Regions from separate parts of the Gottfriedia sp. OAE603 genome, predicted to be linked through region 3. Evidence: riboswitches for the same ligand, from Rfam matches in the RefSeq annotation. Region 3 holds a riboswitch; each other region holds the start of a gene.

Region 1 (6,501 bases), 150 kb from region 3:
TTTTGAAGTATTCAATTAGCTTAAACTCGGCATTTAAAGCTTTACTCACTGTAATAGGGGTTAATATATTACTAGTTATCGTTTTATTTTCCTTGGGTTATTTTCTAGATATTCTTCCTGCTTTTACCTTGTTTGGCTATAAAATTATTGTGTTCCCTTTGAGTCTTTTTGTATTTATATTAAGCTTGGTATCTGAAATTAAAGTGAAGAATAAGAGATTGGTTGACATTGAAGGTGAATCTAGTGAAAAGAAAAGTAGGATGGATAAATACCATCATACTTAAATCTTGAAAGATTTGAGGTGAAACTGTTGAACCTCGAGGAAGAAGTTATTCAAAATTTAAATGAGCGCATAAATTTATTAAGAAAAGATCAGAATACAGATGGGTCTTGGGAATATTGTTTTGAAGGGTCGATTATGACAGATTGCTTTATGTTAATTCTTTTAAGTGATTTAGCATTATTAGATAAAGAAAAAGAATTATGTGAAAATATTGCAAAACGTTTGATCAAGTTACAAGAAGAAAATGGCTCATGGAAATTATATGAAGATGAAAAAAATGGGAATCTATCCGCGACTGTTCAAGCATATGCTGCATTATTAGTCTCTAACACATTAGAAAAAGATCATCCTAATATGAAGAAAGCAGAAAAATTTATACTCTCAAATGGTGGGCTGGGAAAAGTACATTTTATGACAAAAATGATTCTAGCGATACATGGATTCATTCAATATCCAACATTCTTTCATTTTCCGATGAGCTATTTTCTGCTCCCAGACAATTTTCCTCTCAGTTTATTTGAACTAAGTAGTTATGCCCGAGTTCATTTAATTCCAATGATTTTATGTATTAATAAACGATTTATTATTAAATCTAATCATCCAATTAATCTAGATCATTTACATGCTACTAAAGAGATCGAGTGGTTTGACGATGAGAGAAATTCATTTTTTCACTTTTTAGTAGAAGAGGGTAAGAAGCTTGCCTCATATCCACTATATTTTCATGATAAAGGATATGAAAAAGCTGAAAAATTTATATTAGAAAGAATTGAAACAAACGGTACATTTTATAGCTACGCTAGTTCAACATATTATATGATATACGCATTACTAGCTCTTGGATATGAAACTAACTCAAATGAAATTCAACAAGCATTAAGTGGTTTAATCTCACTTTCATTTGAAACCGAAGATGGTATTCATATTCAAAATTCTCCCTCACAGGTTTGGGATACAGCGTTACTTTCCTATGCATTACAAGAAGCAGGCGTTTCCCCGACAGATACTTTAATTAAAAAATCCGTTGATTATTTAAATAAAAAACAGCAAATCTTAAAAGGTGATTGGTCGAAGCATGCAAAGAAAATCAGTCCTGGAGGTTGGGGATTTTCAGAAGTAAATTCATTTATTCCAGATAATGATGATACAAGTGCAGCATTAAGGGCATTAACAAGAAGTGCTATCTCAGACTCAACCCAACTTGAAAAATGGCAAAAAGGGATTCAGTTTTTATTGGGCTTACAAAATCATGATGGTGGTTGGGGCGCATTTGAAAAAAATGTAACAAATAAATGGTTAACTTATTTACCAATAGAAAATGCCAAGGATGCCATCATTGACCCATCGACGGCAGATTTAACAGGTCGTGTTTTAGAATTTATTGGAAACTATACAACAATTGATCGAAATGATGAACAAGTTAAAAAGGCGAGCGAGTGGATATTTGAGCACCAAGAAAAAAATGGTAGCTGGTATGGTAGATGGGGAATTTGTTATATTTATGGAACATGGGCTGCTATCACTGGACTACGATCAATCGGAATACCGAAGAATCATGAAGCAATTCAAAAAGCTGCTAAATGGCTTATCAGTGCGCAAAATGATGATGGAGGTTGGGGAGAGTCTGGTTATTCGGCTGTAAAGCAAAGATATGTACCGCTAAAGTATAGTACTCCTAGTCAAACAGCATGGGCTATTGATGCCTTATTAACGATTGTAGATAAAGAAGATAAAGCGATAAAAAGAGGGATTCAATATTTACTGGCTCAAAAAGATAAAACAAAAAAAGAAGTAATGTATCCAACAGGTCTCGGTTTACCAGGTGGTTTTTATATTCATTATCATAGTTATCAACATATATATCCATTACTCGCATTAGCGCATTATGTTCAAAAATAATTTTATTATGTATATAGTTTCAGTTTTTTATCAAATAATATTATTATGTAAACTAAGTGATTCGAAAAATAATAAAATATGTCTATTTTTCAAATTTTCATAAAATATGTTTCTTTAATTGGTTAAGTATAGTAAACTATTCATATTAAAAATAACTGAATATTCCTTATCGAGAGTGGTGGAGGGACTGGCCCTTTGAAACCCGGCAACTTTAGCTTTAGCTAAAAAGTGCTAAATCCAGCATGTTTTTAACATGAGAGATAAGGCGTGGATTGTAGATAACGTCATTCTTTCATTTTAGAAAGAATGGCGTTTTTATTTTTGTATGTAAGGGAAGTGATCAAGTGGGACTGTTGGAAAAATTGAATAATGGAATTGTATTAGGTGATGGAGCTATGGGGACTCTATTATATTCTGGGGGATTACATAGTTGCTTTGAAGAACTAAACATTACTGAACGAGATCGAATTATCCATATTCATGAACAATATATTAATGCTGGTGCGGAGGTCATTCAAACAAATTCATACGGAGCTAATGCTGGGAAATTAAGACAGCATGGATTGGAAAAATTAGTTAAACAAATCAATCAAATGGCCGTCAGAAATGCAAGAGAAGCATCTAAAGGAAAAGCACTCATACTAGGTGGTATTGGTGGTATGAAATACATTGGGTCAACCTTTGCAACACCGTTAGAAAGAGAAATCATGTTGTTAGAGCAGGCATCTGCCTTACTTGAAGAAGGTGTTGATGGAATCATGCTTGAGACCTTTTATGATGAACATGAATTATATGATGCTGTTACCTTACTTAGAGAGCGCACAGACATTCCAATCATTGCACAGGTGACTTTACAAGAAATCGGTGTGATGCAAAGCGGTCAATATATTGAAAAAATCCTCCCTAAATTAGTAGATTTAGGAGCGGATGTAGTCGGAATCAATTGTCATTTAGGTCCACTTCATATGATTGAATCTTTAAATACGGTTGCATTACCGAAAAAGGGATTTTTATCGGCATTTCCAAACTCAGGTCTTCCTTTGTATGAAGAAGGTAAATATGTATATAAATCAAATCCAGAATATTTTGAAGATATGGCAAAACCTTTTATTGAACAAGGCGTTCGTTTAATTGGCGGTTGTTGTGGTACAACACCCGCACACATTGCCGCATTACGCAATAAAATAGATAATTTAAAGCCTGTCACAAAAAAAGAAGTCAACAATCGAATGATTACAATAAAAATACCAAAGCAGCCAGAACAAAAAAATGTAACGCTAGCAGAGAAAGCAAGACAAAGAACTACTATTATTGCTGAGCTGGATCCACCGAAAACTTTACAAACTAGACGATTTTTTGAAGGGGCAAAGGCTTTAAATAACGCAGGAGTAGATGCAATTACATTAGCTGATAACCCGTTAGCTTCACCAAGGATTTCAAATGTAGCCATTGCGTCAATGTTACAACGATTAAATATTCCTGTTCTTACACATTTAACTTGCCGAGATCGAAATATGATTGGTCTTCAATCACATTTAATGGGACTGTCGACTTTAGGTTTAAATGAAGTATTAGCCATTACTGGTGACCCTGCAAGAGTAGGTGACTTCCCTGGTGCCACATCGGTATATGATGTGGCCTCGTTTGAACTTATTCGCATGATCAAAGAAATGAATGAAGGTAGACTATATTCCGGAAAAAGTTTAGGAAACGGTACGAGATTTTCTGTAGCCGCTGCATTTAATCCAAATGTTAGGAAAATGGATGCTGCTATTAAAAGACTAGAAAAGAAGGTTGAAGCGGGTGCAGATTACTTTTTAACCCAGCCTGTCTATGATTTAGAAACAATCGATCGTTTGTATGAATCTACGAGACATATCAATCAGCCAATTTTTATTGGCATCATGCCACTAATTAGTAAAAAGAATGCTGACTTTATTCATTATGAAGTACCAGGAATTACCTTGACAGATGAAGTTAGAAATCGAATTGATATCAATGATCCTTTATTAGCAATAGAAGAAGGTAAAAACATCGCAAAAGAACTTGTAGATTATGCAATTGATAAGTTTAATGGAATCTATTTGATTACTCCATTCTTAAAATATGAAATTACTGAAGAACTAATCCAATACACTAAAACTCGTAAAAAAGAGGAGATTCAATTATGAAAGCATTAGAGGCAGCATTAAAAGAACGTATTCTACTCCTAGATGGAGCAATGGGAACGATGATTCAACAACGAAATTTACAAGCTGAAGATTTTGGTGGTGAAGAACTAGAAGGGTGTAATGAATATTTAGTTGTCACTCGTCCAGATATCATTCAAGAAATCCATGAAGAATATATACTAGCTGGTTCAGATATTATTGAGACAAACACATTTGGAGCTACAAATATCGTTTTATCTGATTACAATTTACAGCATTTAGATATCGAATTAAATGAAAAAGCTGCTAAGATTGCGAAAGCTGCAGTAGAATCTTCTGGGAAAAATGTGTTTATAGCTGGTGCAATGGGCCCAACGACAAAAGCAATTAGTGTCACTGGTGGCGTTACGTTTGAGGAATTAATTACTGCATATTTCCGTCAGGCTATTGGACTATTAAATGGTGGTGTCGACTTATTATTAGTTGAAACATGTCAAGATATGAGAAATGTTAAAGCTGCGTGTATTGGAATTAGTAATGCATTTAAAGAGTTAGATAAAACAATTCCAGTAATGATTTCAGGCACGATCGAACCGATGGGTACAACACTTGCTGGTCAAACAATTGATGCGTTTTATTTAGCGATTGAGCACATTTCGCCAATTTCTATCGGGTTAAACTGTGCAACTGGTCCTGAATTTATGCGAGACCACGTGAGGTCATTATCTGAGTTATCTGAAACTTATGTATCTTGTTATCCTAATGCAGGACTACCTGATGAGGATGGACATTATCATGAGTCACCGGAATCATTAGCATACAAAGTACGTGATTTTGCCGAACAAGGTTGGGTCAATATTTTAGGTGGTTGTTGTGGCACAACACCTGAACACATTAAAGCAATGAAAGAAGCTATTACAGGAATCAAACCTCGTCAATTAAAAAAGAGAACAGATCATGCAGTAAGTGGTTTAGAATCTCTTATTTATGATGATAGTATGAGACCTTTATTCGTTGGTGAAAGAACGAATGTTATTGGCTCAAGAAAATTTAAGAATTTAATAGCTGATGGAAAATATGAAGAAGCAGCAGAAATTGCAAGAGCACAAGTTAAAAAAGGTGCACATGTCATCGATGTTTGTATGGCTGATCCTGACCGTGAAGAATTAGATGATATGGAGAATTTTCTAAAACAACTGGTGAATAAAATAAAGGTTCCAATTATGATTGACTCGACTGATGAAAAAGTAATTGAACTCGCATTAACGTATATACAAGGTAAAGCAATTATAAACTCTATTAATTTAGAAGATGCTGAAGAACGATTTGAAAAAATCTGTCCTTTAATCCATAAGTATGGTGCTGCAGTTGTCGTCGGAACGATTGATGAAGATGGAATGGCAGTATCAGCGGAACGTAAATTGGAAATCGCAAAACGTAGTTATCAATTATTAACTGAAAAGTATCATATTCGACCTTCAGATATCATTTTTGATCCACTTGTTTTTCCAGTAGGAACTGGAGATGTTCAATACATCGGTTCTGCAAAAGCGACGATTGAAGGAATACGTCTGATTAAAGAAGCACTACCTGAGTGTTTAACCATTTTAGGATTAAGTAATATCTCATTTGGTCTTCCAAATAGTGGGCGTGAAGTATTAAACGCAGTCTTTTTGTACCATTCAACGAAAGCTGGTTTAGACTATGCCATTGTGAACACCGAAAAATTAGAAAGATTTGCATCAATACCGCAAGTCGAACGTGAATTAGCAGAAGATTTACTATTTAATACTTCTCAAGAAACATTAGATCGATTTGTAGAACATTTTCGTCTTTCAATAAAGAAGGAAGAAAAACCAAAGGAACAATTACCTGTTGAAGAAAGACTTGCAGCATGTATTATAGAGGGTTCGAAGCAAGGGTTAATTGATGATTTGCAATTTTGTATTGATCGTGGTGATTCACCATTAAATATTATCAATGGACCATTGATGAAAGGTATGGACGAAGTTGGAAGACTATTTAACAATAATGAACTAATCGTTGCTGAAGTACTACAAAGTGCTGAAGTTATGAAGGCTTCTGTAACATATTTGGAACAATTTATGGAAGTAACTGAGAGTTCTCGTAAAGGTAAAGTGATACTGGCAACTGTTAAAGGTGATGTTC
Region 2 (6,501 bases), 1.4 Mb from region 3:
TTCTCAATTATTTTACTGTTTTCTTATATAGCTTGCTACTTTAGAATGCGTTAGTCGTTTTAAAACATAAAAAGCATCAATCTGTTAGAAAACATTTATTTTATCTATTCAATCAATAATAATGTGAAGAATCTTTAGATTTTTGAGTGCTTTCTTCAATACTTTTTGCTGCAACTACTGTTTCAAATTGTTCTTCATTAATATTAGCATTTTAATCTAATAATACTAAATAAACTGCTCTGAAAAATTTCGGTTACAGGACTAATATATGTTTTTCACTTATACCTGTTTTAAAAATCAACATATAATTCTCATATTCCAATACTATTGTTTAGTAAAAGACTTGTTCATCCTCTTTTTGATTTCATACAAAATTTATTGTTCATCATAATATGTCATATGGCTTTTTGATTGTTTATAATAAGACATCCTGTCCTGTAAAGTACCAGTATGAAATTCAAACTTATGTCCATCAGGATCTGTAAAATAGATGGACTTTTTATCTCGTTCATCTCTTTCGCGGCTGGTCAGTATGTTTACATTTAGTTTTAATAATTTCTCATACATACTGTCAAACTCATCTTCGTCTATCGAAAAGGCTATATGTGTATATGAATGAGCAATTTCATTTCTTGGAATATTTCTTTCTTCATTTAACGCAAGCCAGATTCCATTCATATCAAAATAGGCAGTTGTTCTTCCTTTTACTAGTAGTTTTGCATCAAAAACTTTTTGATAAAATTCAATTGATTTCTCTAAATCTGAAACCGAATATAGAAAATGATTAATACCTTTTATCCCCACTGTAATCACCCTCTTTAATTTTCATACATTGATCCTTGTTCAGCGAATACACTAAGTCTGTCAAACTCTTTGATTAATTCTTCTTCTCGAATGAACCGTACTTTCCTAGCAATTTCTTTTCCATTAAAGAAAAACAAAATTGCTGGTACAGTGAATACTTGGTACTGACCTGATAACTCAGGAACCTCATTTGCCTTTGTATGTAGCAATTTGATGCTAGGATACGCTTTTATGAGTTCTTCAACAAGTGGAAATACTGCATCACAAACAGCGCAATTTAATCCGCTCACAAAGATGATGGCACTTTTATTCTGTGTGATAAAATTTTCTATCTCTTGAAATTTCTTCATATTTTGACCTCTATTTTATTTTTTTTTGACCTGATAATCATCTAAAAATATTAGACTAAATGTTAGAACGATGTTGATTCATCATACAACTTCTTCGTCCTTTTTTTAAAATTCATTATTCTATTTACATAATTTTACCATAATGTATACTGAGACTTATAAGTTTGAAATTACATAAAAAGGAAAAATAGGAGGAGATCGCTATGTTGAATAGACCTGAGGCAACAGAATTCCCTGCCAACTTTAAAGGCTATATCGACCTTGTACCTGAAGGAAATTTAATTGACATTCTATTAAACCAAATTGATGAAACCAAAAAGTTCTGCCAGACACTTACTTCTGAACAGGGGAATTATAAATATGCAGAAGATAAATGGACGATTAAAGAAGTACTTGGTCATATGGCTGATACAGAACGTGTAATGAGCTATCGTTTATTAGCAATTGCTAGAGGCGAAACTGCTAATTTACCTTCTTTTGATCAAAACGTCTATGCTTCTAATACACAATTCAATGAACTAGAATTACACCAAATCCTATTTGAATTATCTAATGTTCGTCAATCTACCCTTTCCTTACTTTCAACACTTTCTAATGAATCTCTGCAAAAAATTGGTTCGGTTAATCATGCTCCAACTACTGCTCGAGCAATGGCATATGTAATTGCTGGGCATGAGCTTCATCATTTAAACATACTAAAAGAACGCTATATATAAAAGGAAATACCACCGTACATATTACGGTGGCATTTTTTATTTATTCAAATGATATATCCTTTGTTTCTTTTAAAATAGCGAATCTCCCGCCACCAAGTATATCATTATGATGATTAATGATTTGAGAGGCTATTAGCTTACCATTATCAAAAGTACTATGTGCATCTTTAACTAAAATATTGTTGTACCCTTTACTAAAGGCACTTCTTACAGTTGTATCTATGCAAAACTCAGTTTGCATTCCGACAATGACTAATTTTTCTATTTGTAGTTTATTTAGTTCTTCCTGAAGATTCGTCTGGTAAAAAGAATCACATGTTCCTTTTTGCACAACGATATCAGTTGAACGGGGTTTAATTCTCTGATGTATTTCCCAAGTTGATGAACCTTCTTTATATTCAGAATCGTCTTCGGTATGCTGAATATAAACAATCGGCATATTTACTTCTCTTGCTTTTTCAACCATGCTAGTAATATTATCTAGTACCTTTTCTTCATTATGTAGCTTAAAATCAGGATAAGTAAACATTGCATTTTGAACATCTACGACTAATAATGCTGTATGATCATTCATCTTACTGTAATAAGGAGTACATTTCCCCCTATTACACTCACCTCCGTCCTTCATTTTTATTAGGCTAAGCCAGAAAACAATACACAATCATATCATCTTACATAATTATACTTATTGAAAGCTTTTAATTGACGAATTAGGCATAAAATAAAAAAAGAGACTGTAACAGCAAATGCTGTTACAGTCTCTTTTAATCATTAAAGACCAGCTTCAGTTTTTAAAGCTTCTGCTTTATCAGTACGTTCCCAAGGAAGGTCGATATCTGTACGGCCGAAGTGACCATAAGCAGCAGTTTGTTTGTAAATTGGACGACGTAGGTCAAGCATTTTGATAATTCCTGCTGGACGTAAGTCAAAGTTATTGCGGATAACTTCTACAAGTTTTTCTTCTGAAACTTTACCTGTACCAAAAGTATCAATTGCAATAGATACTGGTTTCGCAACACCAATTGCGTATGCTAATTGAACTTCAGCTTTATCAGCTAATCCAGCAGCTACGATGTTTTTCGCAACGTAACGTGCAGCATAAGCAGCAGAACGGTCAACTTTCGTTGCATCTTTACCAGAGAATGCTCCACCACCGTGACGAGCATATCCACCGTAAGTATCAACGATGATTTTACGACCTGTTAATCCTGCATCCCCTTGAGGTCCACCGATTACGAAACGGCCTGTTGGGTTGATAAAGAATTTTGTATTCGCATCGATTAACTCAGCTGGTACAACTGGTTTAATAACAAGTTCTTTAATATCATTTTCGATTTGTTCTTGAGTTGCTTCTGGACCATGTTGTGTAGATACAACAATTGCATCAATACGAACTGGTTTGTTGTTTTCATCATACTCAACTGTTACTTGAGTTTTACCATCTGGACGTAAGTATGAAACTGTTTCATTCTTTCTTACTTCAGTTAGACGACGTGCGATTTTATGAGATAAAGAAATTGGAAGTGGCATTAATTCAGGTGTTTCGTTTACAGCAAAACCGAACATTAAACCTTGGTCTCCAGCTCCGATTGCTTCGATTTCTTCATCTGACATGCTTCCTTCACGTGCTTCTAATGCTTGGTCTACACCTAAAGCGATATCAGCTGATTGCTCATCAATAGAAGTTAATACTGCACATGTATCTGCATCAAATCCGTATTTAGCTCGGTCATAACCGATTTCACGAATTGTTTCGCGAACGATTTTTGGGATATCTACATAAGTAGAAGTTGTGATTTCACCTGCAACAAGTACTAAACCTGTTGTAACTGAAGTTTCCGCTGCTACACGAGCATTTGGATCATTAGCTAAAATTGCATCAAGAATTGAATCTGAAATTTGGTCACAGATTTTATCTGGATGTCCTTCTGTAACTGATTCTGAAGTAAATAAACGACGTTGTGACATTGAGTCCCCTCCTAAATTGAATTGACGGATCTCTTTTTTCTCAACATAAGATTAGAAAAATGTTTTCCTATATCTTATGTTTCCCATTTAAGATAAAGATAACTCAGTGTTAATTACGAAATTGCCATCTGTATTTAAGTTTTGAGCAAAAAAAAAGCCTTCCTCTTATCCATATTGCTTGAGGAAAGGTTTAGTTATTTGCCTTTCGCTCTTATCGTCCAAGACAATAAATTGCCTTGCATCAGGTTCAGCACCTTTCACTTAAAGTGAGGTTGCTGGGCTTCGTAGGGCCTGTATCCCTCCACCTACTCGGGATAAGAGAGTATCCGTATGAAAAGTATCATATTAAAAATAAACTTTCTTGTCAACAATTTTCATCATACTTTAGACACATTTCACCATAAATAGAAAATCATCACACGATTTACATTCATTCCTATTAAATGGGTAATACCTAATAATATCTTTCATACAAGCTAATTTACACCTTTAAGTATACCGTTTTACTCATTTTAAAATTTTTAATAATTTCGTTACACATTTTTCCAACTAATAGTATACACTATTAAAATAAATGTGTTATACTATTTAACGAGATACCTACATGGCAGACAAATTATATTTAAAGGATGGTATTAGTATATGAAGACAGTTGATGTAAATATTGAATTGAATGAATTACTTTCAAGTAATCACATGTATAACCAGCTAAGCGTTTCTGAGCTAGTTGAAAAAGTTCTAACAAGACAAGAAGGTATTCTAACGTCAACGGGAGCAGTTAGTGTATCAACGGGAAAATATACTGGCCGTTCACCAAAAGATAAATTTATTGTAAATGAAGCATCTGTTGAAAACTTAATTGATTGGGGAACAGTAAATCAGCCAATCTCTTCAGATGTGTTCGAAAAATTATATAGTAAAGTACTTACTTACTTAAAAGATAGAAACGAATTATTCCAATTTAAAGGATTTGCTGGTGCTGATACTGGATATCGTTTACCAATCCAAGTTATTAATGAATTTGCATGGCATAATTTATTTGCTCACCAGTTATTTATCCGCCCTACTGAGGAAGAATTACTAACACATCAATCAGATTTTACGATTGTTTCTGCTCCAACTTTTAAAGCTGATCCAGTTGTTGACGGTACGAACTCAGAAGCATTCGTTATTATTTCATTTGAAAAACGTATTATTCTAATCGGTGGTACTGAATATGCAGGAGAAATGAAAAAATCAATTTTCTCAATTATGAATTTCCTATTACCACAGAACAATGTATTGCCTATGCATTGCTCAGCAAATGTTGGTAATGAAGGTGATGTAGCATTATTCTTCGGCCTTTCTGGTACTGGTAAAACAACACTATCAGCTGACGCAGACCGCAAATTAATCGGTGATGATGAGCATGGTTGGTCAGACAATGGTGTTTTCAATATCGAAGGTGGCTGCTATGCAAAATGTATTAATTTAACATTTGAAAAAGAGCCACAAATTTTCTCAGCGATTAAATTTGGGACAGTATTAGAAAACGTAGTCGTAAATCCTGACGGTCGCTTAGCAGATTATGACGATACTTCATTAACAGAAAATACACGTGCAGCATACCCAATGCAAGCAATTCAAAATATTGTTGAGCCAAGTGTTGCTGGACACCCACATACAATTATCTTTTTAACTGCTGATGCTTTCGGAGTATTACCTCCAATCAGTAAATTAACGAAAGAACAAGCAATGTACCACTTCTTAAGTGGATTTACTAGTAAATTAGCTGGTACTGAGCGCGGAGTTACATCACCTCAAGTAACGTTCTCAACTTGTTTCGGTTCACCATTCTTACCGCTTCCAGCTGTAGAATACGCAAAAATGCTTGGTGAAAAGATTGAAAAACATAATGTAAATGTATTCTTAGTTAACACTGGCTGGACTGGTGGAGAGTACGGAGTAGGTAAACGTATGAATCTCTCATATACAAGAGCAATGGTACACGCTGCACTTGAAGGAGATTTAAATTACGTTGAAACTACTCAAGATGAATTTTTCGGTCTTTCAATTCCTCAACATGTTCCAGGAGTGCCTGATCAAGTATTAGTTCCATCATTAACTTGGGAAGACAAATCAGCATATGAAGTTAAAGCGCTTGAATTAGTGAATAAGTTCAAAGAAAACTTTAAAAAATTCGAAGGCTTTGATGCTCAACTTGCTGAGCTTGGCGGTCCTTTAAAATAATATTAACATTGAAAGGTCTTCTAATCGAAGACCTTTTTTTGTGCTGTAAAAGTTTGAACAACATTAATTTAAATTTCTAGGTAAGAGAAGAGTGTTGAATTCCACTCCAGGTGCTCGCTTTCCATGGGCGTGCGGTGAGCCTCCTAGAAAAAGGTAGGCATGCTAAAACCATGACGTCCTGTCGTAACGCATGCATGACCCACATCCTGTGGGCCTCCTGTGGGGTCTCACCTTTCACGCATCTCCCATAGGAGTCGAGCACCTTACGCTCCATTCAACATCTTAAGATAACACTCTTATTTAGTAATAGTAACTTTCAATTTAAGTCATCAAAAAAAGTCTTCTAATCCAAGACCTAATTTTTTGCTGAAAAGGTAAAGAATTGGATTGATAAACCGATTTTTTATTTTGGTGTATATTTCTTTTCGTTTTTG
Region 3 (6,501 bases):
CAGTATATTTAATCCGAAAATCGATCAAGCTTTTCTTTGATAAAACTAGCTTGTTAGATGAAAAGCGTGAAGAGACAATCATGCATTTCGCTAAACAGGTTACAAAAGTATTTGGATGGATATTCTTCTTACTTTATGTGATTAGTGATTTCATCGAACTTGGCAAGTTTATTACTGGTTCTTTCGTTGTGGCAGGTGCCGTGGCTTTAATCTTCCAGCATATCATTCGTGATTATATAATGGGTCTAACATATTTGCTTGAGCGACAAATTCATCATGGTGACTATGTGATCATTAACGGAAACCGTCAGGGGAAAATTGAGGAAATTAGTATGCGCTTCTTGAAAATCCGCCAATATGATGGTTACCTATATACTGTCTCTTATAGTAATATCACGGAGCTTCAAAACGGAAACCGTGGGATGCGACGTGTGAACGAGAGTCTTGTCCTCAATTATAGGCAAAATCCAGATGAAGCATTCAAGGTGCTAGAAGAAGTTGCAAAAACTTGTAACGAGAAATATGGTGAGTACTTGTTACTGGATGAAAACGGTGTTCCTGTGGAAAGTTTCAGATTCAACCAAATTACTGAACTGAATGTGGATTTCAGAGGTAACCGATTCTCTTTATCTGGTCTTGTGAAGGAATCGTTCTATGTTGAAGCAGGAAAAAAAGTTAGATATGAATTGGCGAAGGCTGCTTACCAATACGATTTGATGATGGCAGAGAGTCTAAATGCAAGCCATTAAAAAAGCAAGAGTACATTACTCTTGCTTTTTATTTATTTAAAACTTTTATCATGCTAAATATGATACATAGATGCTCGGAAACATGTGATACATTATTAATTAGTAAATCTTCAATTGTATTTGCTTCTAAAAATTCTTTTTAACATCAATATGAAGTTTACCATACATAGCTACATGTATATAATCAAGCTATTCCTTTCAACTGTTCAATTAATAAATCCCATGTAGGTGGTTCTTCTTTCCAATCAAGTGGTTTTGTACCATATGCAATGAATGTATGATAGCTTTCTGGTAGAACCTTCTTTTGCTCAGAAAGCCGAAGCACATGGTTTTCAGTAGACTAAAGAATATGACCAAGTTGCCAATGAATACTATTTTTAAAACCTTCAGGTAAAACATCCCGCTTATTTTCAGGACATTTCTTAATCAAATCAAACAATTTATTATATTTTTTATTTAATAGTTTAAAAACATAAGATGAATCATTCATTAATATGTAACAAAAAAGGAATTTCAACAGTGAAATTCCTTCTTAAATAGATTTTATTATGTTTTTGTAATTACATCAAATTAAGCTTTTGTTGTAGTGTAGTTTTCTTCTAATGTTTTCTTTAAAAATAAAGCTAATTCAAGCATGCCATATTTTCCAGCTTTTGCTTCTGCATCAGAATTATAGTTCGTGTTTGTATTGATATCATAAGTAAATATTGTTCCTTCAGCATTTCTGATAAATTCAATTCCAGCTACTTGAATATTATTATTAACTAAAACGTCTTTATATTTATTTAAAATTTCATCTTCAAATCCTTCAATAATTTGGAACTTAGGTTTCTCTTCTACTTCTTCTCCAACCGGACAGAATAGATCGCCAATTTGGCATACGTCCGCTGGGCAAAGTTCAAAACCTTCCGAAGTATCAACCTTTACAGCGTATACAAAGTTTCCTCCGACAAACTCACAACGAGTTATATAGCTTTCAGGAGACAGTATGTATTCTTGAATTAGGGTAATGCCATCGACTGGTTCTTCGAAAGTAGTTCCTTCCACATAAGCTTTTAATGCTTCGATATTATGAAATAATTGAACACCTAATCCTTTACCTGCACGATTATGCTTCGTAATAAATGACTGTCCTGCAAAGCTTTCAGCTGCCTTCAAAATGTTTTCTTTTCCGACCGCTGCAATTGTTTTTGGCGTCTTAACACCATACTTGTTTAATTCTAAGTATTGCAAAACCTTACTAACCTCTAGTTTTAATGCATTCGTTCCATTTAACACCGTACGTCCATGAGCTTCAAGCCAAGCTAATACTTGCGCAGTAAATTCAGCCGCAAAACGGTGATCACGTGTGTGTGAAGAAGCACTCATTCTGCTATAAAAAATACCTTCTGGTGGTTCGGTAGATAAATCTAAAGTTCCTTCGTCTAAATGCCACTCTTCATATGGAACACCAAGTTCCTCCAATCTTTTTGTTAAATGGACTGTCCACTCACTATTTTCATGAATTACATATATTTTACTCATTTTACGACCCCTTTCTAGTTCTTTATTAAACTACGTTTTTGTTCAACTAATGGCATAATTTGTTTTGAAAATCGTTCCATTTCCTCAAGTTGAGGAGAAAATTGTAATAATAATAAGTCTAAGCCAGTTTCTTCATATTGTAAAATTCGATTTGCAATTTGATCTGGAGTTCCTACTAAATTTGGGCGTAGACCTCGGTTAGACACCGAGTAATCCTGTAATTGGATTTGTTGCTCTAATTGTGACTTTGTAGTGAAGTCTTTAAAGCCAGCATATCCGCTTGAATCCTTCACCTTTGTGATTTTTTCAAGCTCAGCTTTTGCCTCTTCTTCAGTATCACGGCAAATTACATACGCAGCCATTCCAAAAGAACTGAATGGTACATTATCAGTTTGTTCACGTCGGGCTTTCATATCTGCTATTTTTCGCTCGATCTCTTCAACAGTTCCACCATGCATTACATATGCATCACATTTTTCTGCAATGGTTTGCTTGCCTTTTTCACTTTCACCACCTGCATATAAAATCGGGTTAGGTCTTTGAACAGGCTTTGGAGCAAGCTTCGTGTCTTTCAAGTCGTAAAATTGGCCAGAATAATTAAAGGTTTCTTCTGTCCATAAACCTTTTAGTACATCAATAAACTCTTCGGTCCGAGCATAACGTTCATCATGTTCTGTAAAAATACCACCATATTGACGTGCTTCGTCTGCCCACCAAGCAGATACAACGTTTAATGTAAATCGTCCGTTACTGATTCGATCAATATTTGCTGCCATTTTTGCTGCTACAGCTGGATTATGAAACCCAGGGCGAATCGCCGTCATAATTTCTATTTTTTCCGTCACCGCTGCAAGTGCTGCTGCTGTAGACCAAGCTTCAAGAGAGTCATGCTCTGGTCCCTTAATATCATTTAAATATAATTCAGCTATTAAAGTAGTTGAGTAGCCCCATTTTTCAGCTGATTGAATAACATCTTTTGCATATTCATAAGTTGGCGGCATATTTTCATCGTCTACATTTCGTAACCAGCCTCCAAAAATCGGCAACCAAAAACCATATTTCATCTAGACTCTCTCCCTTATTTTTAACATCACTAAGTTTACCTATCTACTAAGTTGGAATTATACTCAAAATAAAAAACTCTCCTCCAAAGAAGAGAGTTTAAAAACCCTCTTCTCATCTTTCAAGCATTTGCTTGTTGGAATTGGCACAGTATTCATAAGAACCTGCTGCCGAGGCTTCAAAGGGCCAGTCCCTCCACCTCTCTAGATAAGAAGAAAAATATAAATTCAAAACTTTTTTATTAATAAAGTGATAATAGTTTATTTTTTTTTAATTGTCAATTAATTAGTTCTAATGTTAAACTATTTTTTTACTGATGATGATAGCTACTTTAAAACTGTCATTCGTCTATATTCCCTGTTTTAATTAGATTACAATACTCTCAATAATCTGGAGTTTTTCTCCCTTATTAAGATCATATTCACTAAAACACCTCTCCAATTACATTTCTATAATTGGCTTAAGAATTATTTCATATATTTAGCGACTCATCAATTTTTTCTTCACCAATACCGAAATATGTAACCTTTTTCTCAGGAATACAGACACGATAGCTTACAATTCCTGCCTCCGCAATCTCTTTTAAGAATTCTAAAAAAGGTTGTGAAATGTTAGCAATTGCCTCTAATACTTTATTTCTATCAAATTGATTTGAGATCGCTAAGTTTATTTGTGAATCTGTTTTAAATTCTGAATTGACTCTCTTATAAGTAGATTGACCAGTTGCAACGTCTATTTCATATTCGTTTATGCCTCTTTGAGACAATTCATCTAAGAATTGAGGAAAGTCTATTTCACCTTTACTTCGTCTGTGAATTATTTCTTGAAATTCAAATTCTGTTATTTTAGTATTCATCATTATGTCTCCTTTAGTTTTCTAGACTTTTTAACAATGCATTTTATAAATTCATTTTTTCCGTTTGTATATGAAACTCTATCATTTGGATATTTTTCAGCTAATTTTATTTTTAAATGATAGTACTCGTTACGTACATCAGGATGCTTTCTCAAATAATCTCTAAATAAAATATTATTTATCCAAAAGTCACTTTCAAATTCATAGATATGAAGGTGGTGTGTTCCTGCTCTATATTCACCTTTTCTAAAAAAACGCCTTTCGGGAAACTCCTCATGCCAAACGAATTCGTATCCAATTTCAGCAAATGAATTAATAAAGTCTTGGATTGCATTTATATGTTTTACTCCACACATCATATCAATTATGGGTTTTGATCCTAGGTTCTCAATTGAGGTACTTCCAATATGTTCAATTTGAATTAAAGTTTCACCTAAAACATTTCTAATCTTTGTTTCTTCTTTTTTATATTCTAAAGCCCATTGCTGTGAGTAATCCTCAATAATTACTTTTCCATCCATGTTTTGTCCTCATTTTCCTTAAATCTCATCTATTTTACGAACGTATATGTTGTTCAATTTTTTCATTACTAATTTAACACATATAAAAATTACTTCAAAAAAAGAGTAGCCGTTGGCTACTCTATAAAAATAATAGTTATTCGATAGTATTAGTTCCATCAGACTTGCTATTTTCTATACTTTGTTCAGGTAAAACAGTGACAGCGCCTTGATTTTTATAGCCATTCGTCTTGGATGCATATGACTTGATCAATTCAGCTATATCAATACCTGTCATTTCTTTTAATGGCTCTTGCATTTCAACCATTGTTTTTGTAATGCTCTTGCCAAAAGATGGGATCCCTTGACCGTTACCTGAATCGATAATTTTAACCGATTCGATATTATTAAGAGGTTGAGCAATTTTTTCTGCAAAAATAGGGAGCATCTCAATTAACTTTTCTGTGATAATGACCTCACCATGTTTTTCCATCGCTTCAGCTAATAACTTACGTGCTTCAGCTTCTGCTTTACCACGTTCACGAATAACGTCCGCCTCAGCTGAACCTTCTGCTTTACGAATTTTGGCTTTTGCTTCCCCATCAATCTCAGCTTTACGTGCCTCAGCTTCTGCTTTACGAGTTGTTTCATAATATTCTGCATCTGCTTTTGTTTTACGTACTTTACTTTCCTCTTCTTCTAGCCTAACAGCACGTTCACGCTCTAGGAATTTTAGTGATAATTCTTCTTCTTTTACTTCTTTTGCTAGTTTTGCTTTTTCAAGTTCATAAGACTGTTCTGATTTTGCACGAGCACGTTCGGTTTCTTCCATGAAGGCTGCGTCTTTTATATCTTTTTCCTTTTTTGATTCTGCGATTGCAATTTGACGTTTGTATTCTTCTTCTTTTGCCTCTTGATCGGTTTGTGCTTTATGTATACGAGTTTCACGTTCACTATTTGCTTCAGCGATTTCTGCCAATTTACGAACTTCAGCGATTCGTGGTCTACCTAAGTTTTCTAAGTATCCATTCTCCTCATCAGCGTCACGTAAATCTGTTAGACCTAATGATGTAATTTTAAATCCCATTAAATCAAGCTGCTTTTGTGCAACTTCAGATACATCTTGATTAAATTTTTCTCGGTTACTATTAATATCTTCTACCGTCATTTTAGAAAGAATCGCACGTAGATTACTTCCAAGAACTTCAATAATTTCTGCTTCAATTTCTTCTTGTTTCTTACCTAAAAATTGTTCTGCATAGTTTGCGATCCCATTTAAAGTATCCGCTACCTTAACCATTGCTACTGCATCTGCAACAATTGGTACACCACCATTTGTATAGACTCTTGGCGTTGATAACTTTAATTGAAAGGATGTCAGATTAACAGGTGTTGAAGTTTGGAAACGTCTTAAACGGTATCCACCACCTCTAATAATTTTCATTGATCGTCCTTCTTGGTCTGTAAAAATATTCGTTTCTTTCTCAGGATCACCTAATTTCGGACCTGTAATAATTAATGCTTGATTTGATTTTGCCGTTCGGTAACGATATCTGATCCAAAAAAAATAAGCTACACCACCAATTGCAGCTATGATCAGTACGGGAATTAAAAACAAAAGTCCTCCTAAAAAACTTAGCATTGCAATTCCTCCTTCTAAAATTTCCAAAATATTACATTTATTGTATATTCGACATAAATGATTATATCCCTTGTTAAAAAATGTCCGTTTACTTATCCATTTTTGCAAATAAAGTACGCGTTAGTTGATTACAACTTCTGACTTAAGAGATTCTAATTCTATAAGCAA

What was found. A riboswitch is a leader RNA that binds a small molecule or an ion and turns the genes downstream of it on or off. The one in region 3 is predicted to bind S-adenosylmethionine.
Region 1: it holds a riboswitch for S-adenosylmethionine, as region 3 does, so the genes downstream of both, ABID96_RS09325 (bifunctional homocysteine S-methyltransferase/methylenetetrahydrofolate reductase) here and ABID96_RS10140 (LLM class flavin-dependent oxidoreductase) in region 3, are expected to answer to the same signal.
Region 2: it holds a riboswitch for S-adenosylmethionine, as region 3 does, so the genes downstream of both, metK (methionine adenosyltransferase) here and ABID96_RS10140 (LLM class flavin-dependent oxidoreductase) in region 3, are expected to answer to the same signal.

The regions. Positions count from the first base shown of each region.
Region 1 covers NZ_JBEUNN010000001.1:1,872,494-1,878,994, forward strand. The annotation lists gene ABID96_RS09315 (hypothetical protein) at 3-284, shown strand; gene shc (squalene--hopene cyclase) at 311-2,182, shown strand; SAM riboswitch class I at 2,346-2,449, shown strand; gene ABID96_RS09325 (bifunctional homocysteine S-methyltransferase/methylenetetrahydrofolate reductase) at 2,527-4,353, shown strand; gene metH (methionine synthase) at 4,350-6,501, shown strand, end outside.
Region 2 covers NZ_JBEUNN010000001.1:3,426,649-3,433,149, forward strand. The annotation lists gene fosM (FosM family fosfomycin resistance protein) at 376-804, opposite strand; gene ABID96_RS17425 (thioredoxin family protein) at 819-1,154, opposite strand; gene ABID96_RS17430 (DinB family protein) at 1,358-1,870, shown strand; gene ABID96_RS17435 (cysteine hydrolase family protein) at 1,911-2,444, opposite strand; gene metK (methionine adenosyltransferase) at 2,642-3,838, opposite strand; SAM riboswitch class I at 4,047-4,159, opposite strand; gene pckA (phosphoenolpyruvate carboxykinase (ATP)) at 4,481-6,067, shown strand; gene ABID96_RS17450 (hypothetical protein) at 6,471-6,501, opposite strand, start outside.
Region 3 covers NZ_JBEUNN010000001.1:2,025,968-2,032,468, reverse strand. The annotation lists gene ABID96_RS10155 (mechanosensitive ion channel family protein) at 1-749, shown strand, start outside; gene ABID96_RS10150 (hypothetical protein) at 934-1,074, opposite strand; gene ABID96_RS10145 (ATP-grasp domain-containing protein) at 1,320-2,273, opposite strand; gene ABID96_RS10140 (LLM class flavin-dependent oxidoreductase) at 2,288-3,337, opposite strand; SAM riboswitch class I at 3,447-3,549, opposite strand; gene ABID96_RS10135 (DUF1398 family protein) at 3,808-4,191, opposite strand; gene ABID96_RS10130 (GrpB family protein) at 4,194-4,712, opposite strand; gene ABID96_RS10125 (flotillin family protein) at 4,849-6,333, opposite strand.